Regions from separate parts of the Lysinibacillus sp. FSL K6-3209 genome, predicted to be linked through region 2. Evidence: riboswitches for the same ligand, from Rfam matches in the RefSeq annotation. Region 2 holds a riboswitch; each other region holds the start of a gene.
The links. Region 2 has a riboswitch for cobalamin ahead of MHH88_RS20555 (hypothetical protein). Riboswitches for the same ligand answer to the same signal wherever they lie in the genome.
Positions count from the first base shown of each region.

Region 1: linked by a shared signal. The riboswitch ahead of MHH88_RS13130 (energy-coupling factor ABC transporter permease) and the one ahead of MHH88_RS20555 (hypothetical protein) in region 2 are both predicted to bind cobalamin.
Region 3: linked by a shared signal. The riboswitch ahead of cobT (nicotinate-nucleotide--dimethylbenzimidazole phosphoribosyltransferase) and the one ahead of MHH88_RS20555 (hypothetical protein) in region 2 are both predicted to bind cobalamin.
Region 4: linked by a shared signal. The riboswitch ahead of MHH88_RS12245 (ribonucleoside-diphosphate reductase subunit alpha) and the one ahead of MHH88_RS20555 (hypothetical protein) in region 2 are both predicted to bind cobalamin.

Region 1 covers NZ_CP150264.1:2,708,700-2,716,298, reverse strand. The annotation lists gene MHH88_RS13150 (S8 family peptidase) at 1-1,815, opposite strand, end outside; gene MHH88_RS13145 (ATP-binding cassette domain-containing protein) at 2,170-3,006, opposite strand; gene cbiQ (cobalt ECF transporter T component CbiQ) at 2,999-3,775, opposite strand; gene MHH88_RS13135 (energy-coupling factor ABC transporter substrate-binding protein) at 3,779-4,051, opposite strand; gene MHH88_RS13130 (energy-coupling factor ABC transporter permease) at 4,053-4,799, opposite strand; cobalamin riboswitch at 4,941-5,125, opposite strand; cobalamin riboswitch at 5,382-5,562, shown strand; gene MHH88_RS13125 ((2Fe-2S) ferredoxin domain-containing protein) at 5,698-6,069, shown strand; gene cobJ (precorrin-3B C(17)-methyltransferase) at 6,073-7,599, shown strand, end outside.
Region 2 covers NZ_CP150264.1:4,228,518-4,236,116, reverse strand. The annotation lists gene MHH88_RS20575 (S-layer homology domain-containing protein) at 1-741, shown strand, start outside; gene ytvI (sporulation integral membrane protein YtvI) at 915-1,949, opposite strand; gene MHH88_RS20565 (hypothetical protein) at 2,068-2,616, shown strand; gene MHH88_RS20560 (glutathione peroxidase) at 2,885-3,430, shown strand; cobalamin riboswitch at 3,585-3,788, shown strand; gene MHH88_RS20555 (hypothetical protein) at 3,942-4,484, shown strand; gene MHH88_RS20550 (cobalamin-binding protein) at 4,486-5,445, shown strand; gene MHH88_RS20545 (tyrosine-protein phosphatase) at 6,014-6,781, shown strand; gene MHH88_RS20540 (MATE family efflux transporter) at 6,938-7,599, shown strand, end outside.
Region 3 covers NZ_CP150264.1:1,213,842-1,221,440, forward strand. The annotation lists gene MHH88_RS05710 (glycerol-3-phosphate dehydrogenase/oxidase) at 1-918, shown strand, start outside; gene MHH88_RS05715 (alpha/beta fold hydrolase) at 922-1,839, shown strand; gene miaA (tRNA (adenosine(37)-N6)-dimethylallyltransferase MiaA) at 1,826-2,710, shown strand; gene hfq (RNA chaperone Hfq) at 2,818-3,048, shown strand; gene MHH88_RS05730 (rhodanese-like domain-containing protein) at 3,147-3,449, shown strand; cobalamin riboswitch at 3,563-3,738, shown strand; gene cobT (nicotinate-nucleotide--dimethylbenzimidazole phosphoribosyltransferase) at 3,848-4,903, shown strand; gene MHH88_RS05740 (trimeric intracellular cation channel family protein) at 5,290-5,895, opposite strand; gene MHH88_RS05745 (methionine gamma-lyase family protein) at 6,043-7,293, shown strand.
Region 4 covers NZ_CP150264.1:2,530,726-2,538,324, forward strand. The annotation lists gene MHH88_RS12235 (ABC transporter ATP-binding protein) at 1-362, opposite strand, end outside; gene MHH88_RS12240 (ribonucleotide-diphosphate reductase subunit beta) at 632-1,672, opposite strand; gene MHH88_RS12245 (ribonucleoside-diphosphate reductase subunit alpha) at 1,685-3,898, opposite strand; cobalamin riboswitch at 4,059-4,247, opposite strand; gene MHH88_RS12250 (hypothetical protein) at 4,355-5,041, opposite strand; gene MHH88_RS12255 (ECF transporter S component) at 5,038-5,532, opposite strand; gene MHH88_RS12260 (bifunctional adenosylcobinamide kinase/adenosylcobinamide-phosphate guanylyltransferase) at 5,567-5,959, opposite strand; gene MHH88_RS12265 (histidine phosphatase family protein) at 5,911-6,507, opposite strand; gene cobS (adenosylcobinamide-GDP ribazoletransferase) at 6,480-7,256, opposite strand; gene MHH88_RS12275 (bifunctional adenosylcobinamide kinase/adenosylcobinamide-phosphate guanylyltransferase) at 7,460-7,599, opposite strand, start outside.

The sequences.
Region 1 (7,599 bases), 1.5 Mb from region 2:
AGATAAATCAAATTTCAACGTCGTTGGCTTTGAAACAGTGAATGTGAAATAGTCTTGGTCGCTCTCATGATCTTTAGAAAGCAGTGTATAGTTTTTTCCTTGTGTATTGAATGGGAATTTTTGTATCTCCACTGCTTGATCGATCGTCGTTAAATTATCAATTGGTAATGTGTTTGTTGTTTGAGCTGTAAATGTAAAGTAAGACTTGCCCTTTAAGCTATAGCCTCCATTATGGTCTTTTACACCAATAAGAAGTGTTCCTTGTTGCTCTGCTTTATATAGATAGCCCTCTTGTTGGTTCACGCGCACATCATTTACTTTAATCGGTTCTACATCGCCACTATAACCAGTAGGGTAGAAGTATAAATCAAATGCATAATCGTAATTTTCGGCACCTTTTAAAGATAATTGAGCATATTCATTCGCATTTAAATCAACCTTGTACCATTTTTTCTCTTCTGGAAGCCTAAACTCACCTTTTTCTGTATTTAGAACATTCTTTTTCAGTACTTTGGCGTTATTCAACCGTTGTTCTTTTGTTTCGTTATAGCGTTTAGGTAGATTATTAATATCAAATTGTAGCGCTTTAACAGGATCAACGAGACCATGTCCATACGTAAGGTCGTAGCCTGGTTCTCCTAAATCTTTAGCAGTCAATTCAAGAATAGCTTCTATTTCATAAGGCTTTAAATTCGGGTATTTAGATTTTAATAGTGCCGCTACACCTGCAACAACAGGTGATGCCATTGATGTCCCACTAAATATAGCAAAAGAAGATCCTTTTTTTTCATCATAAACGGTACTATAAATATCCTCACCTGGTGCAACGATGTCTACTGAAGGACCATAATTTGAGAAACTAGCTAATTTATTTTGTTCATTTGTAGCACCAACGCTAATAACACCTTCAAAAGAAGCAGGGAAGGAGTATCGATCGGTTGATTCATTGCCTGCAGCGGCTACAATGGTAATACCATTGTCAAGCGCTTTTTTTACAGCTTCCTCTATTAAAGGAGACTCGCCATAGCCACCAAGACTCATATTAATCACGTCTGCTTTTTGTTCGATGGCATAAAGAATACCTTGTGCAATGGCAAAGTCACTAGCGTCTTCTTGTCCGTTAAAGACGTCTATTGGCAGAATTTTGGCATTAGGAGATATCCCGTGCCCACCAATTCCATTATCTTTTGTTGCGCCAACAATGCCCGCGACATGCGTTCCGTGTGGATCAGCAACAGGAGAGTCGGCAGGTTTTACCGCATTATATGGTGGCAGTACTTGCGCTTGCAAATCGGGATGTTTATAGTCTACACCCGAATCGATAACGGCTACTTTTACATCATGATTGCCAGCTAATGCTAGTGCTTTATCAATTTCCAGTAGCTGCAAATGATACATATCTTTTTTCTTTGGATCTACAATAGTGTTAAAGGAATGATACTTGTAGCTTGGGGATACACTTTTTACGCCTTTTTGCTTGGCGTAGTAGGAAACAGCCTCTGTTAACGATTGTCCCTTTTTAAGTTGGATTACATCATAACCTAATGAAGGAATGGAGCGAATTACTTTTGCACCTATTTTACTATGTACGTTCTTAGCAAGACCCGAATGTTTGACGATAATCGTATTATCACTAATCCATTCGTTTCCTCCTGTTTGTTTGTTGAACTGCTTCGCTCCTTGTTTGTTGTTGCTAGCGAGCATAGTTTTCACTGATTCTGGGTTCTGTGGTGCTTCAGCAAAGGCAGAAGCAGCAGGAACCAGTAAGGCAGAACATGCTACGACAGCGATTGATTTCATCACCCAGTTTTTCAATTGTTTTTACCTCCTTAAAAAAATTATAAACTACAATATTTATAACGGATGGTAAAGAGAAAGGTTTCATACCACAATAAAATTTTTTTACAAGTTTTTTTGTTATAACTAGTATATTGGTTTATAAATAATTGTTTTATATGGTTTTTCGCATAAGTTATTGCTTGTTTTTTTGTGGAGTGAAAGTCGGTGGGATGTTAATAGTCCTGTACGTAACGAACCAGTGTTTGACAACAACACTGTTCGTTACGTACAGGATATTAAAATAGAAGTGGGTAGGGATGACAAGAATTGTCCCTTGAGAAAGAGTGTTTAGTGAATTAGCCTCTATTACTAGTTATTCACGGAAAGATCTTAAAGCTGTTCAATAAGTTTGTGTAAATCCTTTTTGGAACGAGGCATTGCTATGTTGTCACCCAATAGTTTTTTCGTTTGTAAGGCAAGCGTCATTTCAAATACCCATGGTCGTTCAAGATGGGCTTTTTCAAGCAATTCCTCTTCGTAAAACATGTCGATTGGATCCCCATTATAAATGATTTTCCCTGCCTCCATCACGATTATTTGATCCGCCCATTCATAGGCTAAAGCGATATCATGTGTCGCTAATAAAAACGTACGTTGCCCATCTTCTAATTTAGCTAAGTACTGTAAAAATTGTGCTGCATAATAAGTATCTAGCCCAGCAGTCGGTTCGTCTAATAGTAAGACGGAAGGTTCCATTGCGAGCACACCAGCCATAGCAACACGTTTCTTTTGTCCAACGCTTAAAAAGTGAATGGGCTTATCAAGCAACGCTTCAACCTCTGTTTGCGCAACAGCCCACGCGATTTTTTCTTCAATTTTTTCGTTTGACCAGCCAAGATTTAATGGCCCGAAAGCTATGTCTTGCTTGACAGTACCAGAAAAAAGTTGATTGTCCGCATCTTGGAAGACGATGCCAACTTGTTGTCGTAATGTTGCTAATGCTTTTCTAGAATAGCTAAGCGTGTCGTTACAAAAAGAAATAGTGCCAGCTGTCGGTTTTAAAATACCATTTAAATGCTGAAATAACGTAGATTTACCTGCGCCATTGTGACCGAGCAGGGCAATTTTTTTTCCCTTTGGTATTTGCAAAGTAATATCTGTTAAGGCTGTAGTGCCGTCTGCATAAGCATAAGATAAATGTTGAAGATCAAAATAAAGCTCAGTCATGTGAAATACCTCCATAGATAATGAGGGATACGAAAATAATAACAATGCCTAACCAGTTTTTCTTGTTGTAGCTACTACTTTCTTGCCAATAGACAGCCTCACCACCGCGCGCCTGCATCGCATTATTTAGTTCGCGACTGCGTTGGAACATTTCGGCAAACAGTGCTGCAATAAGCATGGAAATCGACCGAAGCCATTGCAATGGTGACTGATAACCAAGACGAGCTTGTTGTGCAAGATGAATTTTTTGCATGCTATTTAAAAAGATAAAAATAAAACGGTATGTTAGCTCTATCAACTCTACAAATAAAGTTGGCAACCGCCATTGCCGTAAGACATAACAAATGGATTGTACGGAAGTCGTTAAAATTAAAAAATATAAACAACTAATACTGCCCAAAACGGTGAAAAATAGTTGCTGTGCTGTTATCAAGCTGTCATTTCCAATGAAAATTGTCCACTCGCTTAGCGAAAACGTCCATAGATGCGCCGGCAAAATACTAGCAGTAGGTGCAATCGAAATCAAAATAGATAGTAAACTGGAGAGCAAGAAAAAACTCGGTAAAAGCAGTAGTTTTGCATAATATTGTAAAGGAATTTTTGCGCCTAAAATGATAAAAGCACTCATTACAAGAAATGTAATGAGTGAAATTTGTTCATCTCTCATGATAAGCGACAATAGCAACAACCCAAGGGAGAACGTCATTTTTTCTAACGGATGAACGGACGCTAGTTTATTCATATAAGCATACTTATCAATGAGTAACATCGTTTAACCTTCTTTATGCTTACCGCGCATATAGCCCACGAAATAGCCAATAAAACCAGCGCCAATAGCGGCTTGTAAGACGAATAATAGACTTTCAATTTCACCACTTGGTGGCTCCCATAAGCTTTCAAACCATGGTTCGTAGTCTTTGTTTATTTCACCAATGGCTGCTTCAGCTTCACCGTCAGCACCGCCGAATTCAGCGCCTTTTTGGATGAATAGAGGGATGATTGCTAAAAGTATCACTATAGCTAGTAACAGTAAATTTTTCTTCATGTTAATGTGCCTCCTTTGCAGAGAAAACACGTAAAGCTTTTAATTCGCTTACATTGTATTTTTTTAAGAAATTCATCACAATGACAGTTAAAATCCCTTCACTAATTGCTAGTGGAATTTGTGTTAACGCGAAAATACTAGCGAATTTTGTGAATGAAGCCATAAAGCCTCCTACTTCTGAAGGGAAGGCAAGTGCAAGTTGAACGGACGTGACAATATATGTACCTAAGTCCCCAAGCATTGCTGCAAAAAAGACAGCGAGAGAAAAGGATAGACCGATTTTTTGAGCGCCTTTAAAAACAGCATACGCAATCATTGGTCCTACAATCGCCATGGAAAAAGCATTTGCGCCAAGAGTGGTAATGCCACCATGCGCTAAAAGTAACGATTGGAATAATAAGACGATTGTCCCAATCACACTCATTGCTAATGGGCCAAACAGGACTGTGCCAAGTCCAACACCAGTAGGGTGTGAGCAACTGCCCGTAACAGATGGAATTTTTAATGCAGATAAGACGAATGCAAATGCCCCTGATAGCCCTAAAATCATTTTCGTTTCAGGGTTTTCATCAATTGTTTTGCGAATTGAGCGTAACCCTAAAATAATAAATGGAATTGAAATAATCCACCAAAATATCGCCCATTCAATCGGTAAAAATCCTTCCATGATATGCATGGCAAATGCTTGTTTTGGTACTAGTAAAAATGCTAGTAGGAAGTAACTAAGTTTCCAAAAAGATAATTTCAAAATCTCTCCTCCTTAAATCAAAATTTTTGAATGTAGCGTGCGCAATAAAAAAGCACTTCTCCTAATTTAGGAAAAGTGCATAGCTGAAAAAGCAAATAGAATCATCATCTGCCAAGCCGCACACCTATCCTCGTAGGTTGAAACGATCACGTTTTTTTCGGCAGGTCTCCTGGCTTTAGTTCAACGTTTTATAGGTCTTCCCGTCCATTGGACAGTGACATTCTCTATAAAACTCCCTAGTACAGTGGCGGGACCGCGCCGGACTTGAACCGGCTTCCCTTTTAAGCGAAATGGCTACACTTCGCACCGAAAAAAGATGAAATTGTGAGATTTCACGACACAGTGTAACATGTTTTTCCATTCACAAGCTATCTTTTTTTATAAAAAAATTTTTTTTGTTATTTGACATTCTAGAAAATTCAGATAAATATAAGAGAATAGCTGTCGCTTTCAATGAATTACTTGTTGAAATTTTATTAAAAATCTAATAAATGAAAAAGAAATGTTGAAAAGTATTAAAAAAATAGGCTATGATAGAGACAGTTTTTCAATTCTTTTTAAAAACATACAGCTTTTTAATTTAATATAAATACATCTATAAGTGCTCGATATATTTCGAGATAATAGGGAAATCGGTGTAAATCCGATACAGCCCCCGCTACTGTAATAGCTGATGAAATCGCAATGCCACTGAAAACTTGGGAAGGCGCGAGAGTAAAAGGAAGCTTAAGTCAGGAAACCTGCTTATTGATGGCATGCAAACTTTTCGGAGGGAGAAGTGAAGCGAGAGCGGATACGTGTATATTCGTTTTTATTTTGGCTTCTACAAAACCTTGACTCTTCGATATAGAGTGAAGGTTTTTTCTTTTTCCTAAAAGTAAATGAGGGGAGAAAAGCAATGACAACTTGGAACTTAGAGGGAATGAAAACGCATCTTTTTATTTGTAATGGCAGTAGCTGCATGAAAAAAGAGGCAGAGGAAATTACCCTAGCAATACGAGATGAAATCGAAAAATTAGCACTTGATAAGGAAATACATACGACAAGAACGCGCTGTAATGGCAGATGCAAAGATGCCTGTGTTGTCATCGCTTATCCACAAGGAAATTGGTATCGTGTGCCATCGGTTGAACACGGAAGAACACTTGTACAAGATTTAAACCATGATTCTTTACATAGTGAACATGTTTTTACGCTGAAAGAAGGTACATTACAGCGTACACCACAAACAACAGCCATTAAAGGCATCGACAAGGTGAAAGAGGGGTAAAAAATGGCGCAAAAAGGAAAGATTTTTGTTGTGGGCTTTGGCCCTGGTGATTTTAACCATATTACGACTCGTGCTGTGGAGGCACTGCAACAAAGTGAATTTATCATTGGCTATAAAACGTATGTTGAGCTTATTCAAGATTTAGTTAGTGCAAAGTCGATTGTTAGTACGGGCATGACAGAAGAAGTTTCACGAGCGCAAGAAGCAGTACGTCAAGCGGAAGCTGGCAATATTGTATCCGTTATTTCAAGTGGAGATTCGGGTGTATATGGGATGGCGGGGCTTGTCTATGAAGTACTGATTGAGCTTGGTTGGACAGAAGCAACAGGTGTTGAAGTCGAAATCGTACCAGGTATTTCAGCTATCAATTCCTGTGCAAGTTTACTAGGTGCACCGATTATGCATGACTCTTGCACCATTAGTTTAAGTGACCATTTAACGCCATGGAATTTAATCGCCAAGCGTGTGGAAGCAGCGGCTATGGCAGATTTTGTCATCGCTTTATATAATCCGAAAAGTGGTCGCCGTACACGTCAAATTGTCGAAGCCCAGCGGATTTTACTTGAATATCGCTCGCCTGATACGCCTGTAGGTCTTGTCAAGAGTGCCTACCGAGAGCGTCAGGAAATTACGATGACGACTTTAGCGGAGATGCTTGAGCATGATATCGGCATGTTAACAACGGTTATTATCGGCAATTCTTCGACGTTTTTCTATGATAATAAAATGATTACACCGCGAGGCTATCAGCGTAAATATACGCTCGGGGAAGAAAAACAGCCTTTACGTCCTCATCAGCGTTTAAGAGAAGAAAATGAACCGTGGGCAATGAACCAAGAAACAGGTACTGCAAGCCATGATTTTGCGGCAGATCCAAATGCAGGACGGATGAAAAGTAATATTGCCATTACACCTGTATCAACACCGACAAAATCGTCTTTAGAAATGGCAGCAACAGCACTTGCAATGGTGCAGGGGACAACTGTAACAAAAGCCACACCAAAGCTAGTTCAACAAAAAATGGAGTCAATTTTTGAACTAGCTGTTAGCCCTGGGGTAGCAAATAAATTTTTTACACCACAGCAAATGATGGCATTGGCTGAAGTTGTGGGAGACGAAGGCACGATGGAATATACACCAGACCATCAAATACATTTGAAAATCCCAACGACAGAACCACAAGCGATAACAGAGAAGTTGAGAGAAGTAGGGTTTTTACTCTCACCAATTGGGGATGTGTTGTCATTAAAGGCATGTGATTTCTGTTATGGGGAGAAGGCTGATTCCATCCCATATGCAGAGGAACTTCAAGCAACTCTAGGTGGGTTGTCATTGCCGAAAACATTAAATATTGGCTTTAATGGTTGTGGCATGGCATGTTATCGTGCTGTGTTTGATGATATCGGTATTGTTTATCGCAAAAGTAAATTCGATGTCTTTATCGGAGCTAAGCCGGTAGGTCGAACAGCACATGCAGCACAGCCTGTCGTAGAGGGGTTAGAGCCAGAACAGCTTATTCCGCTTATTACC
Region 2 (7,599 bases):
ACTATAGTGGTACCAAAAGACGTAGAAGCAAGCAAAATTACAACAGGAATTGTCGTTAAACAAGACGGCACAACGCATCATGTACCGACAAAGGTAATACAAAAAGAAGGAAAGTACTATGCTGTGATTAATAGTTTAACGAATAGTACGTATGCTCTTGTTTGGAATCCTATTGAATTTAAGGATGTGGCCAATCATTGGTCAAAAGAGGCTGTAAATAATCTTGGCTCTCGAATGATTATTAATGGTGTACGTGAGGGCATATTTGCACCTAATCAAGATATAACACGTGCACAATTTGCTGCTATTATAGTCCGTGCGCTCGGTTTAAAAACAGATGATCGTACTAATCATTATGCAGATGTTACAACAGATGCATGGTATGCAAGCTATATCAATGCTGCAAGTGAATACAAGCTTATTCAAGGTTACAGCAATGGGAACTTTGGGCCAAATGATAAAATTACACGTCAGCAAGCAATGACTATTTTAGCGCGTGCTTTGTTGTTAACCGATATAGATACAACGATTTCAGAGCGAGAAGCGACAACTATTTTAGCTGCGTTTAAAGATGAAGGACAAATTGCTGAATATGCTAAATCTCCTATTGCAGTTGCAGTGAAAACAGGTTTAGTAACAGGCAAGGAAAATAAAACAATTGCGCCAACTGCCAACATATCACGTGCAGAAGTAGCGGTAATAATCGAACGCTTCTTAAAGAAAGCGGAGCTTATTAATTAAAGCAGTATAGAATAGACAATAATGTAGGGCACTTCTATTTATCATGAATAGAATGTGCCCTGTGTTTATTTTTATAATTGTCGTTGGTAGGACTTTAGCACAGCTGTAAATTCGAGAGCGACGTTTTGTTACTTCTTACAACTTGGCGCCCGCCCTCTTCCAAAACACATCTGCTAGATTTTAAAATTGATTTTAATAACCCCTGTTTCTTTTAAGGCAAACAATAAGATGATAACAAATGGCCCTACAAGTAAGCCGATGATACCGAATAGTTGTAGACCAACAAACATCGCTATTAATGTTGGTAGAGGCGATAAACCGATATGTGCGCCCATTACTTTAGGCTCGACAGTTCGACGAATAATTAATAAAATAGCTGCAAGAACAAAGAGCTTAATGGCAATCGATGTATTCCCCATCAACAGGTGGTAAGTTCCCCAAGGCGCTAAAATAATAATGGAGCCGAGGAACGGGATAACATCAATAATCCAAATAATAAAAGTCATTGTTAGCGCAAATTTTGGTTGAATAAGGAGTAACCCAACAAATGTAACTCCTGCAATAATAAAGCTAACAAGAACTTGTGCCTTCATAAAACCGAAAAATGCATCTTTTAACCGATTCGTAATAATTTTTAATTTCTTTTCTGTTGATGGCTTTAAATATTTATACGTTATCTGTTTTAATTTAGGTAAATCGAGCATAAATAAAAATAGAGCAATCATATAAACGAGAAGACTAATAAAGAGGCTTGGAATTTGTGAAAAGAAGGTCGTAACTTTGGTATAATTAAAGAAGTTTAAAAAAGATTCTTCAATTTTCTTAATAAAGTCGGTTGCCGTTTTTTGAAGTGAGGAACTCACTTCAGTCGGAAAGTCTTCTGTATATTTTGAAATATTCTCTTGCATATGCCCCCACATCTCAGATAGCTTAGAAATATAGTAAGGTGCTTGTTTGGAAATGGAAATTATTTGCGACATTAGTTGTGTAATAGTAAAGTAACAGATAATAGAAATAAAAATAACACTTACTATGTATATAAACGCAACAGCTATTTTCCGAGACATTTTCCATTTTCGTTTAAAAAACATGACAATGGGTTCCAATAAAAAAGCTGTAACACCTGCTAATAGTATGGGCACGGAGACTGGTATGATAAAATATGCAGCTACTAGGAGGCATATAATCGCTAGCGTTCGTATAATCAACTTTCGAGTTATAGATCTATTCATAAGCTCTCCTTTTTATCATTAATTTAAGTACAGTGTAACACATTAAAATTAAAATTTGAAAACGTTCTGAAAGTAATGAAGGTAGGGATAAATCATGGAAAAAGAGATTTTGGAGCTTTTTAGTAATTTAACAGAGCGTGACCGTGAAATTGAATACGAGTCTTATAGAAAATTGATGAAGATTGTGCAAGAGCCAGTCGATTGGACATATGCAGTTTGGGAACAACTTGTTAAAGCCCTTACATATAATAATGGACATGCGCGTGCGCGTGCTGCGCAGTTTTTATGTGCGTTAGCAGCAAAGAGTGATCCGGAAGAGCGTGTTCTTGATGATTTTCTAAAAATCTGGGCAGTGACGTATGATGAAAGAAAAGTAACCGCAAGACAGGCATTACAAGCAATCTGGCAAATAGGACTTGCAGGACAGGTTCAAAGAGATTTAATTGTTTCTTATTTAGCAAAAAGGTTCCAAACTTGTATGGATGAAAAACAACCAACACTTATTCGTTATGATATTATTGTCTCATTCAAGAAATTATTTGATGCTACTAATGATCATAAATTGTTGGATATTGCCATGAGATTAATTGAAGAAGAGCAAGATACAAAATGTAAAAAGAAATATAAAACAGCCATCCGTTAACATAGCGAGATGGCTATTTTTATGGTTGAGCGTGTTATTTTGAAGAAAGAAAAGTTATTGTTATAATAAAAAAAAACAGTATTTTTGATTCATGTGAATATAGGCCTTATTTACTTACGAGGGATTTAGTAGGCAATAGTTATTAGATTTCAAAAAAAACGACAAAACCATTTGTTGAGGAATAAGCAACATAATTGTTCACATAACGGTGAGGGGTTATAGTTGGTCATTCTATATAAAAAAATAGAAAGTAGAAAGGGTCGAGATAATGGGTATTTATAATTATTTAGTAAAGAAGCCAAACGGTGAAATTTTATCAATGGAAACGTATCGTGGAAAGACGATGCTAATTGTCAACACAGCCAACCAATGTGATTTTACATATCAATTCGAAGATTTACAGAAAATGTATGATAAATATGGCAAGGATAATTTTATTGTGTTAGGTTTCCCTTGTAATCAATTTGGAGAACAAAACCCAGAAGATGGAGCAAAGACGATTAAACTTTGTCAAATTAACTACGGGGTAACATTCCCAATCTTTGAAATAGTTCAAGTAAATGGCGAGGGGACACATCCATTATTCAATTATTTAAAGCACGAAGTAGATTTTCGTGAATTCGGCAAAGCCAATATGCAGGAAAAGATGTTAGCGGAATCAATTATCCAAATCGCTCCTAGCTTTTTAGATGGGCGTAATATTCGTTGGAACTTTACGAAATTTTTAGTAGATAATCAAGGTAATATAGTTGAACGCTTCGAACCAACCGATTCCCAACTAGATATTGAGCAAGCAATTGAAAAAATTTTATAGCTAGTTCTTTTAGTCAGAATTATTAGGAAAGAATAACGAATAGCTGGTCACTATGTAGAAATAGTGCTAAGTACGGTGTGGATATATTCGATTATACTTCAATCTCATAACTATTTTTTTAAATCCATATATGATAAACTGCTATTCAAGTGAATAATTCTTGCAGAATAATGGTGCTAATTTTAGCATAATCGGGAATTCGGTGTAAGACCGAAGCTGTTTCCGCAACTGTAAGTACAAAAATCATAATACATGCCACTGTCCAAAGACAACAGGATGGGAAGGCTTTATGAGCGCTACGAAATGAAGGTAGCTAACTGTACGAGCCAGGAGACCGACCGTTATTTAATGTATAAAAACTCTTCGGAAGCTAGGAGGATATACGGCAAATACATTAGCTGTCTTCGTCAGACAACACTATATATGCTATTTTCGTCGTTCCCTAGGGAGCGACGTTTTTTTATGCACCTTTTAAGCAAAATCTGTTCATGAAAGAAAGAAGGGATTACAGATGAAAAAAGATGCGCGTTATTCTTGTTACCCGTTCATGCGTGAAAAAATATCTACAGTTGATTTTGAAATCCGTACAGATAGTTTAACAACGCATATCGGTGTAGCATTGGCTGCTGTAAAAGCCGAAGAAGTTGAACTAGTCGGGGCAGATTTATTGACTATTTTGCCAATGGCATACCATGTCAACGGCTCGGTACGTGGCAAACTTGCGGTAACGGAAGAAGATTTGTCATGGCTCAGTGATCGTTATGATTTTTATGTAGGACATGTAAAGGAACAAATACAAAATTTTGTTTTGCCACAAGGCACGGGGGCTGCAACTGCGCTTCACTTATGTCGGAGTGAGGCAAAAAAATCGTACCGCGTGCTACATAAAGTGTCAGAGGAAAGGGAAGTACAGGCCATTCTTTTCGACTACTTAGGATTACTAGCTAATGTATTTTTTGTTATGGCTGTTTACATGAATCAACAGGCTGGAATCGCTGAAATCCCGTTTATTAGCAAATCATATCCAATGAAGAAAAAGAAGGAGAATGAATAAAGTGAAAAAACTATTAAAATTCCAATGGCTTACTGTGTTAATGCTTGCGCTTGTATTGACAGGATGCGGCACAGCAGATAAAGCGAAAAATGACGATACATCTAAATCGGACCAACAAGTTGAGCAAAGTGGCTATAAAGTTAAGGATGATCGCGATGTAGAAGTAGCATTTGATGCAGTACCGAAAACTGTTGTGTCATTACAACCAAGTAACACAGAAATTTTATTTGCACTAGGTGTTGGCGATAAAGTTGTCGGAGCTACAGAATATGATACGTACCCAGAAGAAGCAAAAAACATCGAACGTGTGTCAGATTCAGTGACATTTAATAGCGAACGAATTGTAGCCTTAAAGCCAGATGTTGTCATTGCGTACTCTACAGGAAATGAAGAGACACTAGATGCACTAAAAGGTCTTGAAGATGCAGGTGTGAAAGTATTTGTTATTCAATCAGCTGCATCATTTGAAGATGTTTATGGAGATATTCAACAACTTGCTGAAGTGATGGGTGTACAAGATAAAGGCGAGCAATTAAACAAAGAGATTAAAGCGAAAATTGCTGATGTTCAAGCAAAAGTAAAAAGTGTAGAAACACCAAAAAATGTTTACTTAGAAATTAGCCCAAAACCTGATATTTATACAACAGCAGCTGGTACTTTCCAACAGGAAATTTTAAATGCTGCAAATGTCAACAATGTATTTGGTGACCAAACAGGATGGGTAAAGGTTGCAGAGGAAGATGTTATTGCGAAAAACCCTCAAGTTATTTTAACAACGGTCAACTATGTAAAAGATCCAGTAGGGGAAATTCTAGGACGTGATGGATGGAATACGATTACAGCTATTCAAGATAAAGCAGTAAATGCTATTGATACAGATATTTCAAATCGTCCTGGACCTCGTATCGGGGAAGCTGTTGAGATGATTGCAAAAGCTGTATATCCTGAGTTATTTAAATAAGGATAAACGGTAAAAACCTTTCATATTAGCTTTAGGCAAAAGAGAAAAGAGGCTGGGACATAACCTTAAAATCTTAAATAGAGGTACATTGGTTTTGATAAATTTTTGCTAAGAAAATATATAGAACATATTTACTATTATTTCTTTTGCAATGAATAATAAATTAGAAGGGTTCCCTAGTTGTTGGTAGCGGAGGTGGTGACTCTAGCGGGAAAAGCACATTATGTTAGACGCAACAGACCGCGCGTAGCGAGGGTTGCGGCTTACGGTGTGCCCGCAGAAAGCACCGCCGAAGCGGACAATAACGGCGCAGCAAAAAAGTGTTAGATTGACTGCCATCAATCTAACACTTTTTCTCTTTTGTCCCATTATCTGTTTTTGCTATGCTGTTGTTGCCTGCTGGCATTTCTTCCTTTGTAGAGAGTATTCGCCTTAGCGGACAATAGCGTTATTCATCTTTTAAAATAAATATAGTTGAATAAATAAGGCATTGTATAATTGGTATTCTCTTTGTTTGTTCTATAAAATAGAAGTAGAAATGATTGCTAACATAAGGGAGGCGTAGTGGATGACACAGTTTGACATGAAAGTTATTCCGTTTGAGGCAGTCTTGAATTTCCGCGACATGGGTGGCTATAAGACGAGGGATGGTCGTATCGTAAAGAATGGCTTGCTATATCGTTCAGCTGCACTTGGTAAGATGACACCAGCGGATAAGGTGCGCTTTGAAACATTAGGGGTAAAAACAATTTTTGATTACCGAGATGAACACGAGGCACGAAATAACCCTAATCCAACATTCAAGGATGCAAAGTATATTCAAATTCCTGCAAAGGGAAATCATGCGTTTGAGATGCCAACAAATACTGGTGGTCACAATTTTTATAAAGTTGTAAGTCCTGAGATGTTCCGAGATTTTTATGCACAAATGCCATTTAACAATGTATCATTTAAAAAATTAATTGCAACCATCCAAAATCCAGATAATCTAGGTCTAGTTCATCATTGTGCAGTAGGCAAAGATCGAACAGGTATTGGAGGAGCTCTTATTTTGCTAGCATTAGATGTGCCAGAGGAAACCATTATGCAAGACTATTTAGAAACAAATATTTACTTACGCCCAATGGTAGAACGCATGGCACAGGCAATCCAAGATACTTTTAATGATCATGAATTACAGCAGTTTCACGCACTAATGTCAGCGCGCGAGGATTATTTGCAAGCCGCCTTTGATGCTATGGATAGTCGATACGGTTCAAAAAACGTATTTTTAGAGCAAGAATTTGGCTTAACAACAGAAAAACGACAGCAATTACAAGAAAATTGCTTATGTTAATAAGACACCCTTTCACAGCCATGCAGTGAGAGGGATTTTTTTGTAAGCTATGCAATTATTTTTGTATTACCTATCCTATACAACAAGCCAATCTGTGATAAGATACAATAGATTTTTATGTAATGGATAGAGAGAGTGAAGTAGTTGGGACATGCGATGAGAGAGAAACATTCGACCGACCAGTTTAGTTTATTTCATTTAACATGGCCGATCTTTTTGGAAGTTTTTTTATTTATGTTAATGGGATTAGCCGATACATTTATGTTAAGTGCTTTGTCGGATAATGCAGTTTCAGGTGTTGGTGCCGCCAATCAATATATTCATATTGCGATATTAATACTTGAAGTGGTGGGCAATGGTGCTGCAATTGTTGTATCGCAATATTTAGGTTCGAAACGCTATTTAGAGGCTACAAAAATTTCGGCATTAGCTGTTACGATGAACGTAATTGTTGGGCTTATTATGAGTGTGATTTTTTTCTTTGGCTCAAGCCATTTAATGACGATGATGAATCTAAAGGGCGATGTTTTGCAATATGCGCAAAGCTATTTAGTCATTATAGGTAGTTTTATTTTTTTACAGGCTATTATTAATGCGTTAGCAGCCATTATTCGTGTCCATGGTTGGACGAAACAGACCATGTACGTTTCGCTTGGAATGAATGTTATTCATGTTATCTTAAATTACGGATTAATTTTCGGGAATTTTGGACTGCCAGAATTGGGTGTTAAGGGCGCTGCGATTTCCTCCATTATTAGCCGTGGATTGGCGGTACTTGTTTTTTCGTGGCTGTTGTATCAGGTGATGGAGATACGTGT
Region 3 (7,599 bases), 1.6 Mb from region 2:
AAAAAACAATTACGTTTAACAAAAGGTGTCCATATCGTTCTTAGTCAAAAGGATTTCCCATTGCAACAAGCTGTATATTTCGATATTCCAGATGGTCGTATGGCTTTTGCCATTCCCCGTGATGGCAAAACATATATAGGAACAACAGATACAGTTTATGAAGGCGATCCAATACATCCTACTGCCACACAACAAGATGTAGATTATTTAATTGAGGCTGCTAAAACAGTATTCCCTTCAGTTGAAATTACAAGAGAAACCATAGAATCTTCTTGGGCAGGTGTTCGTCCACTTATTTTTGAAAAAGGCAAAAATCCTTCAGAAATTTCGCGTAAAGATGAAATATGGATAGCATCAAGTGGTTTGATGACCATTGCAGGCGGCAAGCTAACAGGCTATCGTCAAATGGCTGAAACGATCGTTGATAAAATTGTGAAAACACATAAATTTAAGCATGCAAGTCCATGTATGACACGTGAGTTGTCGCTTTCTGGTGCAAAGGGCATTAATGCGATTAATTTCCCAGACTATACTGCCTATAAAGCAAGAGAAGGTGTTCAGTATGGACTGAATTATGATGAGGCGAAGCATTTAGTGCAAAAATACGGTACCAATGTTGACGCATTATTTAATCAGGTGAAATATTTACATGAGCATGGTAGTACAATGCCCCTCGCTTTACATGCGATGCTACTATACGGCATAGAAGCGGAAATGGTGTATACCCCTTGTGATTTCTTTATTCGTCGTACGGGCTTACTATACTTTGATATTGATGCAGTGAAACGTTATAAACAACAAGTAGTGCAAGTGATGCAGCAGCGTTTACACTATTCAGAGTCACAAAGAAATACCTATATTGCTCAATTAGAACAAGCGATTCTAGATGCGACAAGTTTTCCTAATGTGGAGGTGTAGTAGATGGAGCGTTATATGAAAATGTCAGATGGGCATTTTGTGTTTACACGCATATTGACGCCGACTATTCCCTGCAAAGGTCATTTTCATATTTTACATGGTATGGCAGAGCATAGCGGTCGTTACGTAAACTTTGCACAAATTCTTTGTGCGGCTGGTTATGCCGTGTCCATGCATGATCATCGCGGGCATGGGGAGACGGCAGGTTATAACGGTACATTAGGCTTTTTCGCTGAAAAAAATGGTTTTGATCGGGTTGTGGAAGATGCGCATGAAGTCATAATGACCATACATGACCAATTTGCAGATGTGCCATTAATCGTATTCGGGCATAGTATGGGGTCTTTTATTGCTAGAAGATATATTCAACTTTACGGAACTAATGTTGATAACGTTATTCTTTGTGGAACAGGTAGTGTTTCAACATTGCATAGGATAGGACATTATGTTGCGCAAGTATTCGCAATGCAGCGTGGTAAAGAAACCGAGAGCCCTTTATTAAATAAGTTGAGCTTTGGTAGCTTTAATAAGCAGTTTCCAAATCCTAAAACGGGATATGACTGGCTATGTTCGGTAGAGCAGGAAGTGCAAAAATATATGGACGACCCATATTGTGGCTTTATCCCAAGCAATCAATTTTTTGCTGACTTAACAGCTGGCTTTATGGTATTGAATCGAAAAAAAGAGATTGAAAAAATACAGAAAAACTTGCCGATTCTATTGATCAGTGGTAGCAAAGACCCTGTTGGTGATAGTGGTCTAGGTGTTTATTCCGTAGCTGAACAATTTGCAGCAGCAGGATTACAAGATGTTACAGTCTATTTATTTGAAGATAAACGACATGAAATTTTAAATGAAGACAATCAACAGGCGGTTCATCAAGTTTTATTACGGTGGTTAGAAAAGTATGATAGAAAATAAAATACAACAAGCAGAGGTCGTAGCTATTGTCGGACCAACAGCTTCAGGTAAAACAGCACTAAGCATTGAACTAGCCAATAAGTACAATGGTGAAATTATTAATGGCGATTCCATGCAAATTTATAAAGGGTTAGATATTGGTACAGCGAAAATTACTGAAGAAGAGATGGAAGGTGTGCCACATCACTTATTAAGCTTCAAAGAGCCAACGGAATCCTTTTCAGTAGCGGAATATCAAGCGTTAGTACGGTCTAAAATTAGTGAAATACAGGCGCGTGGTAAGCTACCAATTATTGTTGGAGGATCTGGCCTATATGTACAAGCAGTCCTTTATGATTTTCAATTTACAGAGGAGCAGGTTGATGATGTAGCGCGTAAAGCTTATTATGAGGAGCTAGAAAAGTTAGGTCCAGAAGCTATGCATGCAAAGTTAGCAGCACTTGATCCAAAAACTGCTGAAACGATTCATCCAAACAATACAAGACGTGTAATTCGAGCTTTAGAAATGATTGAATTAAGTGGTGTTTCAAAGGCGTCAGAGGAACACAATCGAGGAGAAATCCCATTGTATCGCCACTTAATTATAGGGCTTGGTCAAAATATGTCCCGCGAAGAACTTTATAATCGCATCAATCTACGAGTAGATGTCATGATGGACAAAGGGCTACTGCAAGAAGTTCAGGGACTATGGCAGCAAAATATTCGTGGTGTACAGTCGATCCAAGCGATTGGCTATAAGGAATTGTATGATTACTTAGATGGTCGATGTACATTGGAAGAAGCAATCGAAAATTTAAAGCAAAATTCTCGACGCTATGCGAAAAGACAGTTGACTTATTTTCGCAATAAAATGGATATTCACTTTATTTGAAAAGACTAAAAACTTTAATAATTTCTAAAAATTACTAATTGATAAATTGGTATAACATGCTACTATAGGAATGAAGAGGTAGAAAGAGAGTAGGGGAGGCGCATTCTATGAAATCAATCAATTTGCAAGATACGTTTTTGAACCATCTACGTAAAAACAGTGTTTTTGTAACTGTGTTTCTGTTAAACGGGTTCCAGTTAAAAGGAACTGTGAAATCCTATGATAACTTTACAGTATTATTAGTAGATGCTGAAAGTAAACAGCATCTCATTTACAAACACGCAATTTCTACATTCGTTCCAGCAAAGCAAGTCGAATTTTTAGAGGTAGAAGAATAAATAAAGTAAATAGAAACAGTTAGTGTTACATCACTAGCTGTTTTTTTTCGTTCACGCTATAATGTAATAGGAAATTGATATATTGGAGGATTTTATAGATGAAATCGATGGATACAACACAATTATTAGAACGATTAGATGCAAACGAAGACCTTTACATTATTGATGTGCGAGAAGACGATGAAGTAGCACAAGGTGTTATCCCTGGTGCGCAACATATTGCACTTGGGACAATCCCTGAGCGCTTGGATGAATTAGATACGACTAAACCATATATTATCGTTTGTAAAGCAGGTGGACGTTCTGCAAATGCTTGTGCATACTTAGAAGCACAAGGCTTTGACGTAACAAACCTTGAAGGTGGCATGCTTGCTTATGATGGAGAATTAGAATTTAAATAAGAAGATATATCGAGGTATGTAACAGGTCAGCTTGTTAAGTACCTCGTTTTTTAGTGGACTAAAATGCGAGTATCAATATTGACACTAAAAACACTTTGTCGTAAATTTAAAGTAATTACATAAAAGCATTAGGTGCCCACTTTGGGAGAATAGGGAATAAAGTGAAAATCTTTAGCGGTCCCACCACTGTAAAACGGAGTTTTATAGAGAATACCACTAGCATAGCTGGGAAGGTTCTATAAGATGTTGAAATTGAGCCAGGAGACCTGCCTAATTGCTTCGGATGATATAGATGATGGAAAAGTCTGTAGTTTATTTGTTATGAAATAAACTACAGGTTTTTCCATTTTTTTATTTCAATCTTTATGTAATAGGCTATTTAAAAAGGAGAAATGAACATGAAATTATTACAACAAACACTTCAACAAATTCAACATGCCAATAACGAAATGATGGAAAAAGCAAGAGAATATATAGATTCTCTTAGCAAGCCACCGAGTAGCTTAGGAAAACTTGAATCACTGGCTGTACAATTGGCTGGTATTACAGGAGAGCTCTATCCTAAAATTGATAACAAAGCAATTATTGTCTGTGCAGGCGATCACGGTGTGTGTGATGAAGACGTAACATCCAATCCGCAAGATGTAACATTTCTTCAAACATTAAATTTTCCAAAAGGGATAACAGGAGTTTGTGCTATTGCAAACATAACGAATGCCAAAATTGTGACAGTGGACGTAGGGGTAAAACAGGATATTCCGCTCGATGCGGGTGTTATAATGAAAAAAATAAAATACGGGACGGATAACATGGCAAAAGGTCCAGCCATGACAAGGGAAGAAGCCATTCAATCAATTGAAGTAGGAATTGAAGTAGCTACGGCCGAAATAGCACAAGGAGTTAATGTACTTGGTACAGGTGAAATGGGGATTGGTAATACTACACCAAGCGCGGCTATCTTATCTGTGCTTCATGCGTGTCACCCACAAGAAGTGACAGGGTTCGGTGCAGGAGTTGGATCAGGAGGAATTGCGCATAAAGTTCAAGTCATTCAAAACGCCATTGCCTTAAACAAACCGAATCGTCATGATGCGATTGATGTGCTTGCAAAAGTGGGTGGGTTAGAGATAGGTGCGATGGCTGGTGTAATTCTGGCGGCTGCTGCCAATCGTAAGCCCGTTGTAATTGATGGCTTTATTTCGACAGTCGCTGCTCTTATCGCTTATGAATTAGAACCGAAAGTCCAAGATTATATTATTCCTTCCCATGCCTCTGAAGAACCGGGGGCAAAAATTGCTGCTAAACTGCTAGGCGTGGAGCCAATGCTTCATATGAACATGCGATTGGGAGAAGGTTCTGGTGCAGCATTAGCCTTTCCAATTCTAGATGCAGCTTGCTCAATGGTGAGCAACATGGCGACATTAGCTGAGTCTGTCGGGCTGGTAGAGAAGTAATCATTTGTTAAGTGCCGATCGGGAAAAATCTTAGCTAAACATATAGAGCGTAATCGTCTATAGCAAAAAAGGAAGCTGGGATATTTAAGGAACAGAGGAAAGATGTTGGTAAATTTTCGCTATTATGGGGACTTGTCCGTTATTGCGAAAAAATAGAAGTATTCACTAGTTGTTTGTAGCGAAGGCGGTGACTCCTGCTTTGAACGCACACACTGTAAGATGCGGGCATTCCGCGCGTTAGTGAGGGTTGCGGCTTACGTGTGTACCCGCAGAAAGCACCGCCGAAGCGGACAACAACGGCGTAGCAAAAAAGTGTTAGATTGATGGCACTCAATCTAACACTTTTTCTCTTTTGTCCCAGCAGCTTTCTGTTTTTTTAAAGTCTCTTAAGCTCGATTCAATTTTCGCAAAGGTAAGCGCCATTTCTTCATATATGAAAGAACTCGTAAAATTGTAATTACCCCGAATAACACGTATAAAAAGATATCCCCTTCTAGTAATTCCAATCCAATAAGTAGACCAGCAAGTGCTGCCCAGACACCGTAGATTTCATCACGTAGCACGAGTGGCTTACGTCCTGCCAATAAATCACGCACTATTCCACCACCGGAACCAGTTAAGACTGCGGCTACAATAACCGCACTAATTGGCATATTGAGCTTCACTGCATATAATGCCCCTTGTATAGCAAAAGCCGATAAGCCGATGGCATCTGTAAAATTGCCCCAACGATGCCAATGCTGTATAAGATGATGCGGAAAAATAAAAAATATCGTAATGGCAGCGATTGCAATTTGAAACATCATATCCTGACCCCACAACGTTGTTACTGGTAAACCGATAAGTAAATTACGAATGGCACCGCCACCGAATGCAGTTACAATGCCAAGTATATATACACCGAATAAATCGTATTCTTCTTCCATTGCAATTATTGCCCCGGAAATAGCGAAGGCAATTGTCCCAATGATGCTAAAAACTTCCCAAGCCATCACTTTCCCTCCTTAAACGAGAATAATTTGTAGTAAGTCCGCCCCTTAGCTTAGCGTATTTAACAGCTAGACACAATAGCAATTTTTGCAGGGTTGCAAACAAATTGATAAGATAGGAAAGAACAATTTGAAACGGAGACGAAAACAATGACTTTTACAACCCATTTAACAGCAGAAACGTTGGCATTAGCGGAAAAAATTGAGGAAAGAGTCCGCCCATATCATACGAGAGTAGAAAATATGGCATTCTTCAACCAACAAAAAGTACTTTCAGCATTTAGAACGCATCAAGTGAGCGATTTTCATTTACATCCATCCAATGGCTATGGCTATGATGATGAAGGCCGTGACAATCTTGAACGTGTGTATGCGGAAGTTTTTGGAGCAGAGGCGGCAATTGTTCGCCCTCAAATCATATCTGGAACACATGCAATTACGCTTAGTCTATTCGGCGTGTTACGACCAGGTGATGAATTGCTTTATATATCAGGCCAACCATATGACACATTACAGTCGATTGTCGATGGAGGAGACAAAGATACGGGCTCGCTAAAGGACTATAAAATTGGTTATCGACATGTAGATTTAATCGATAACGAAATGGTTGACTGGTCGGCAGTCGCTGCAGCCATTACACCGAACACAAAAATGATAGCCATTCAACGTTCAAAAGGCTATGCATCACGTCCATCCTTTACGATTTCGCAAATTGCAGAAATGTGTGCCAAGATACGAGAATTAGCACCTAATGCTATTATATTTGTAGATAACTGCTATGGAGAATTTGTGGAAGCACAAGAACCTACAGAAGTAGGTGCGGATTTAATGGCTGGTTCGCTTATTAAAAATCCAGGTGGCGGTTTAGCTAAAATAGGTGGCTATATTGCAGGACGAGCTGATTTAGTAGAAAAATGTGCTTATCGTATGACATCACCAGGAATTGGTGCGGAAGCGGGCGCAACATTAAATACGCTGGGTGACTTTTACCAAGGCTTTTTCCTAGCACCACATGTAGTTAGCCAAGCATTAAAAGGTGCGATTTTCACAGCGGCTATGTTAGAGGAAGTAGGCATGACGACATTCCCAAGTTACCATGCTGAACGTACAGATTTAATTCAATCGGTATCGTTTAACACAGCCGAGCAAATGGTTGCTTTCTGTCGTGAAATTCAAGCGAACTCTCCAATTAATGCGCATTATGCACCAGAGCCTGCTTATATGCCAGGCTACGAGGATGATGTTATTATGGCGGCAGGGACATTTATTCAAGGTTCGAGTATTGAACTGACAGCAGACGGTCCAATTCGTCCACCGTTTACAGCATTTATTCAAGGTGGATTGACATATGAGCACGTGAAATTTGCTATTTGTAGCGCAGTTCAAGGCTTGCAAAAATAGACTTTATTAACAAGGAGGCTGGGACATAACTAAAAAAATTTAAAGAACAGAGGAAAGGTGTTCATAATTTTTTGCTATATGGAGAACTTAGCTATTCTTACTTTTGCAATAAAAAAATTAGAAGTGTTCACTAGTTGTTGATAGCGAAGGCGGTGACTCCAGCTCAGAACAGCACACAATGTAAGACGCAACAGACCGCGCGTTAGCGAGGGTTGCGGCTTACGGTGTGCCCGCGGAAAGCACCGCTGTAGCGGACAACAACGGCATAGCAAAAAAGTGTTAGATTGATTGGGTTCAATCTAACAC
Region 4 (7,599 bases), 1.7 Mb from region 2:
CTTGTTAAAATGGTAATGAGCTTACCTGTAGTGAAAGTATCACGTTCCTTTGCCGAATACGTCATCATTTTTTCATACAACGATTGACGGATATCAGAGGCAAAGTGAATAGCCGCCTTGGAACTATAAAAAGAGCACCCAATCCCCCCTACTAGTCCAAGAACCGCACTCATCAGCATTAACACGAACATTTTAAAGACATATGGATTGTCACCATTTGCTATTCCTGTATCAATCATATGTTGCATAATGGTTGGTTGGATTAAATCCATCGTTACCTCAAGCACCATTAAAATAGGGGCAATCAGTGTAAAAAATTTATAGGGCCCTAAATACCTCCCTAACTGTTTAACTACTTGCATTCTTTCGTCTCCGTTCCTTGTAAATCACATACGCTATTCATTATAACTGAAAATCATTCCCAATTGGCAACTGAATTCAGTTGAATTCAGTGACAGGCACTTAAACAATTTTCTGGCTAGAAAGTAAAAATCCACTTGAACTTCTGCGGGAACTCACATACAGAAAGTCACAACATACGGCGCAAAAGCGGGAGTTGTGGCTTACATAATGCTACGCAAAAGCCAAGTGGATAGAGTGACAGGCACTCAAACAATTATATTATATTAAATTACAAGTCATCGAAGCCGTTATCTTCTACATTTACTTTTACATATTGACGGGATCGTTGCTCAAAGAAATCTGTCTTTCCTAAGTCTACATCCTCGTATGCTTTAATCCATTTTAATGGATTTTTTCGATAACCCTCAAACGGACGCTCTACCCCTAGTTGGTGGCAACGTACATTCGCATAAAAATGGACATAATCATGGACATCTTCCACATCGAGTCCTTCGATTTTTTCACCTATGACTTCATTTGCCCAATCGATTTCAAGTTGAACCGCTTCACGGAAAATCTCCTGCACACGCGCCGCTCGTTCTGGTGTATCATATTCAGGAAATTCCGCTAGCAATTCCTGATAGATTTTCACAAATAAATCCACATGTAGCTGTTCATCACGGTTGATATAATTGATCATTGTTGACGAAGCCACCATTTTTTGATTGCGTGCTAAATGGTAGAAGAAGGCAAAGCCTGAATAGAAAAATAAGCCTTCTAAAATAACATCATAGACAATGGCCTCTAACATATTTTCAACATTTGGTTCCTCTGCAAATGCTTGATAGCCTTTCATAACGAAATCATTGCGACGTTCTAACACTGGCTCCGTGCGCCAAAAGTCAAATGTACGGTCTTGTTCATCTTTATTTACAATACTGGATAAAACATAAGAATAGGAATGATTATGAATCACCTCTTGTTGCGCTAAAATAATCATTAAGGCATTCAGGCTCGAATCCGTTAAATAGTCCGCCACCTTGCCCGCAAAATCCGTTTGTACACTGTCTAACAGCGCTAGTAAACCAATAATTTTCAAAAATGATTCCTGTTCATCCGCTGATAAAGTTGGAAATTGTTTGACATCATTGCTCATATTAATCTCAAAAGGTGTCCAAAAGTTCCCAAGCATTTTTTTATATTTTGGGTACGCCCAACTAAAACGCACATCATCCCAGTTTAAAATATTAGAAGAGCGCCCGTTCACAATGGCTGTCGAACGGTTTGGCGCCTCCTTATCCATCATTTTTCGTTTCGTAATTGTTGTCATTTTCTATTCCTCCTAGCTCGCACAAGACTCACATTCTAGCAATTCAACGGATGTTGAACGCACATAATAAGTCGTTTTCACGCCACTTGCCCAAGCATTAAGATGTAAAGCGAGTAAGTCTTTTGCTTGAATCGTATTTTGCACATATAAATTAAGCGATATGCCTTGGTCAATATGACGGGCACGTGCTGCATTTTGTTTAATCGTCCAGTTTTGATCAATAAAGTAAGCAGACTTATAATACCAAGTCGTTACGGGTGATAAGTCAGGTACTGTAACAGGAATTTTGTAATCCTTTTTCTCCTCGGAGTAACTCTTTTGGAAAATCGGATCAATCGTTGCCGTACTGCCTGCCAAAATGGATGTCGATGAATTTGGTGCTACTGCCATTACATACCCATTGCGCATTCCATAATTCGCGACATCCGCACGCAATGCTTGCCACTTGTCACTGTTGTAGCTACGCTTGTCAAAATAAGCACCTGTTTGCCAGTCAGAGCCCTCAAATAATGGGTAAGCACCTTTTTCTCGCGCAAGTGCACTCGATGCACGAATCGTTAAGTATGCAATATGCTCGTATAATTTATCAGCATAGTCAACTGCCTCATCCGACTCCCATTGAATTTCCTTCAAGGCAAGTAAATGATGCCAACCAAATGTCCCTAGCCCAATTCCACGATAACGAGCATTAGTACGCTCCGCTTGTTTCACAGGAATAGTATTTAAGGCAATGACATTATCTAACATGCGCACTTGAATCGGTATTAAACGCTCTAACACACCAGCCGGAACAGCCTTCCCTAAATTGACAGAAGATAAATTACATACAACAAAATCTCCAGGCTTACGACGTGTCACAATCACATCATCTTCTAACGTAATGGATTCGAATTGCGTTGGCGACATGTTTTGGAAAATTTCAGTACATAAATTTGAACTATAAATCATCCCTTCGTGCTTATTTGGATTCATGCGATTTACTTCATCGCGGTAAAACATAAATGGTACACCTGTTTCCAACTGTGAACGCATAATACGCTTCATAATATCGATTGCCGGCACCACTTCTCGACTTAATAGTGGATTGGCAATGCACGACGCATATTTATCTCGGAAAGAGCCTTGTCCTTTTTGCTCATCATAACAATCTTCGAGTGAGAAGCCCATTACCTCACGTACTTCATGTGGGTCAAATAAATGCCACTCTCCACGCGCTTCGACTGCTTCCATAAAAATATCTGGTAAACATAAACCAGTGAAAATATCATGCGCGCGTAATCGTTCGTCTCCATTATTTAAACGTAAATCTAAAAACGTAAAGACATCTTTATGCCAAACATCTAAATAAACAGCGATTGCGCCTTGGCGTTGACCAAGCTGATCCACTGACACCGCTGTATTATTGAGCTGTTTGATCCAAGGCAGTACTCCACTAGATGCGCCTTTAAACCCTTTAATAGAGGAGCCGCGACTACGGATTTTTCCCATGTAAACGCCTATACCGCCCCCGTATTTCGATAATGTTGCAACATCTGTGTTCGTATCATAAATACTTTGTAAACTATCATCTACCGTATCAATAAAGCAGCTTGAAAGCTGGCCATGTGTTTTTCCGGCATTTGACAATGTCGGTGTTGCAACCGTCATATATAAATTACTCATCGCCCAATACGATTCTCGTACTTTTTCTAAGCGGTTTTCCGTTTCATCTTGCATCAATGTCATTGCAATGACCATCCAACGCTCTTGCGGTAATTCTACAGGTGTTTTTGTATAATCACGCACAACATAGCGGTCCATTAACGTTTTTAATCCGATATACGTAAACAGTTCATCACGACTCTGTTCAAGATAAGACGCAAGCTCGACTAGCTCTAGTTCACTATACTTCGTCGTTAAACAGTCATGATAAAGCCCTGCCTCGGTATAGCGAGCAAGTTGCTCCGGAAATACCTTATAGACATCTTCCACCCCAACGCCACGACGGGTAGCAAATTGATCATACAATTTTTCTAAGTAAATTTGGGCAGCAACAAATGTCCAATATGGCTCTTCCTCATCAATAAGACTAAGTGTTTGTAAAATCATCGCATCCGCCCAAGCTTCAAATGTTGCATTGTCATTTTTTCGTAGCCATCTATCCGATAATCTTACAAAGCTTTCAAGCTCCTCCTCTGTGTAACTTTTCTTTAACTTAGCCATCTGTTGTTCGATTTGAATTGTCATATTCCCATTCTCTCCCTTTCTATCAGCGCACACAAAAAAGCGATTACACACCATGTTTCGGTTGCGTAATCGCTGTAAAATCGGAAATGGAAATGAAGGACATGTACACATCGAAGTGGACAAATCTCTCGCCTCCACTTCTCAATCCCCGAAGATGTGTTGCTGTCTTGAACAACTCGGCAGGTCTCCTGGCTCATGCTTCCTTCAAATAATTGCCTTCCCGTTCTTTCACAGTGGCATCCTAATTATTTGTCAGCACTTACAGTTGCGGGGACAGCTTCGGCTTTAGATATCTCTATTTCCGAATTCCCTTTTAAACCATACTGGTACCGCTTGTCCAATATACTATATATAGTGTTTTAACTCCTAAACAAATCTAACATATTGTGTTTAACGTTTCAATAGGCGTTTTGCCCCTTGTATTCTCGTAAACGCTACTTTTGCTCGAAGCAAGCCCTATTCCAATGCAGTTTTACGCAGTTTCTCAAAATTTCTAGTAAAAATTTTTTGTGCCAGTTGCTCTTTTTCTGGATTGATTCCTAGTAAAATTACCGCACATGGGCCTGCTGTTTTTCCTACATCCAACGAACTTTTAATTTGTTGCTGCCCAAAAAGTCTTGAAAATTCTGCTTGTAAGCCTTGAGAACCTACCGGCCAAACTTGTTGCACAATTTCCTCGCGCCAAGCTTGGTAAATGGGTTGTAGTTGGGCCACATCTTCAGGCTTCGCAAGCACTTCATTGCCAACGAGTGGCAGTCCATACGTATACCAAATCAGGTTGTCACGAACAAATGGCGACCTTGTTTGTATTTCACCTAACATGGTTACAGATAATCCCGATTGCACTGTCGGCATATTGGATTCTGAACTGCCATTTACAGGTGGACATGGTAGACCTGCTTCTTCAAAAACTTGCGCAAGTCCTACGACATAACGAGACCACGCCTCATCACCTGAAAAGTTGGCAAGAATAATATGACTGGGTAGAGCATCGCCTGCAAGCTGTTCTAGAAAAGTGACGCGCCCAGTTAAATAGGCCGTTAATGTATCCGGAGCCGATACGACATCTTGAGGTTTTTCTCCGATGGCAGCAGCATTATCTGTTGTAACAATCAGATTCCCTATTTTTACTGCATTTCTCAATTTGCTCGCCCCGCCTTACGAACAAACACTTTCGAGAGTATTGGCATCACGACAGCGACAATCAATAAATTGATGACAGTTGCCATGAAAATACTCGCTAATGAGCCCCAGAAAAACGCTGGACTAATGATGAAATAAAATGGGAGTGGTGCGATCACACCGTTCAATATAAGCGCAACCGGCCATTTCCAAAAATGCATACCTTTTTTGTGCATCACACCGAATAGCCATACAACAATAAACATTTCGGCCGCAATAATAAGATGCAATGGTCCAAGCTGAAAACCAGATGTCAGTGCTGTAATCAAATGACCGATTAACCCTGCTACTCCTGCCAATACAGGCGATAAAAATGCAACGCTTAAAAATGCTGGCGCTGAGTCGAGTGCCGCCGATGATACAAAAGACGGAATTTTAATAACTGCCCCAACTGCACAAATCGCCGCAACCATGGCTGTTAATGTCAAACTCATTAATTTTTGTCGATTCATTCCATTTCCTCTTTTCTACAAGTATTCTCCTCGTTTATTTAATACGTTCTGCAATGCCATACCAAATACGATTTACTTGTTTTGCTTCTGCAAATAACGCCTGATACAAGCGACCACACGTGTCACGCAATAATCTTGTTTGCTTTTCCATCGGTACAACACCACGTCCCATATCGGTTACAATCATATACACTACACAGTTTTTTTCAAGGCTTTTAAGTGTTGTTAAAATGTGATGGATAATGGCTTCATCTTCCTCCAAATTGCGTTTTACGAGCCATTGTTCTAAATTTTTAATAATTAGTGCATCACAATCAGGTGCAACATCTGGTAGTTCGCCATCAATTATCGTATAGTGATAATCTTTTAGTAATCGCTCTACATAAGCGGTTTTTCCGTTATAGGCTCCTCCGATAAAGACATGCATCTAGCTCCCTCCTTCCAAGCTGCTCGGGAAAACGTTAGCGTAAATAGGCGATTATGGGGTGCTTGATATGACCAAAAAGCCTCTTGTTGAGGAGCAAATGCAACAAGTAACGCTCGCACCACCCCACCATGAACGACGAGATAATAGTCATCCTCATCTTTTGGTAACGCTAAAAAACCTGCGACTACTCGCTCACAAAACTGATCAAATCTTTCACCGTTTGGTGGCGCATTTTTCAGTGGGTCATCTAACCATCTACGGTACCGATGATCTGACTTTAATTGGTCATATGTTTTGCCTTCAAAATCACCAAAATTCGTCTCTCGAAATCTCGCATCGGCTATATAGCTAGCTTGTGGAAAATAACATTTCGCCGTTTCTTGACAACGACGTAAATCACTGCCATATACTTTTCTAACAGAATCATTGACTATTGGAAGCGCCGACGCATGTGCTAAGGAAGAATCTGTCCAGCCAATATAACGCTTTTCCACATTTTCTTTTGTCGGTGCATGTCTCATTAAACGAACAGTAACAATGTCACCCATAGCACAACCTCCATTCCTTCAATTGAAGCACCTAGCAAATCACCCGAAACTCCGCCAAAATTACGCACTGTAAACTGCCGAAACAATACAAATGCTATGACTAAAACGACCATTAATAACAATGGCACCATTGAAAAGCTTAAAACTACGAACATACCACAATAAGCAAGTATAAGCGTAAGGAACATCAAGCTTATCAGTAAACGATGATGTATATGTGTTTTAAAAAAATAAGCAAGTCCTTTTTCCTTCGAACATTGTAACGATAGAAAATAGAAACTCATTCCTACACGTGTCAGTAAAGGGATAAAGACAAGCATCCATAATGAAAGTTTGTTCTGTACAAAAAGTTCATGTAGCACAACGAATTTTCCTAACACTAGAAATAACACAGATAGTACACCAAATGCCCCAACTCGCGGATCATCTAAAATTTCAAGTCGCTTGTCGCGATCGCGATAAGAAAAATAAGCATCTCCCATATCGATAAAACCGTCTAGATGCAAGCCTCCTGTAAATAATGCAAATAAACCGATAATTATAAATGTTAAGAGGACTTCACTGCTGGCTGTCCATTGTGTTAAACAGTAGATTATCGCTGCAACAACAGCTCCCATCAGCGCCCCTATCCAAGGTAAAAATGCAAACATTCCAGTAATTGTCCGTTTAGATAACGGAATTTCTTTATGTACAGGCAAAACTGTAAAAAATTGAAATCCCAGCAATACACTGTGCCATATAGTTTTCATCGCCTTGCCTTCTTTCTTTCGTGTTATCTCAACCAATTTTTATTCATGCGAAAATTAAAAAATCTAGAAGATTCATTGCCAATAGGACATGAAAAGCAAACGTTTATAGGAGCAACGTAAAGTCAACTCCCATGCTACGTGCCTTCTAGAAATTCCCGTTCGCTTCTTTTTGCGTGTCAATCACACCATACAAAGCTTTAAGGTTATTTCCATTTCTTGACGATACCATAATTGATTTCATAGGCTTCCTGTGAAATCGAAACAAACCATTGATGGAGATTGCCGAGCAATTGGCGGTACAATTCGACCTCCTCATTTCCATATGGCGGTTCATCAAAAAGTT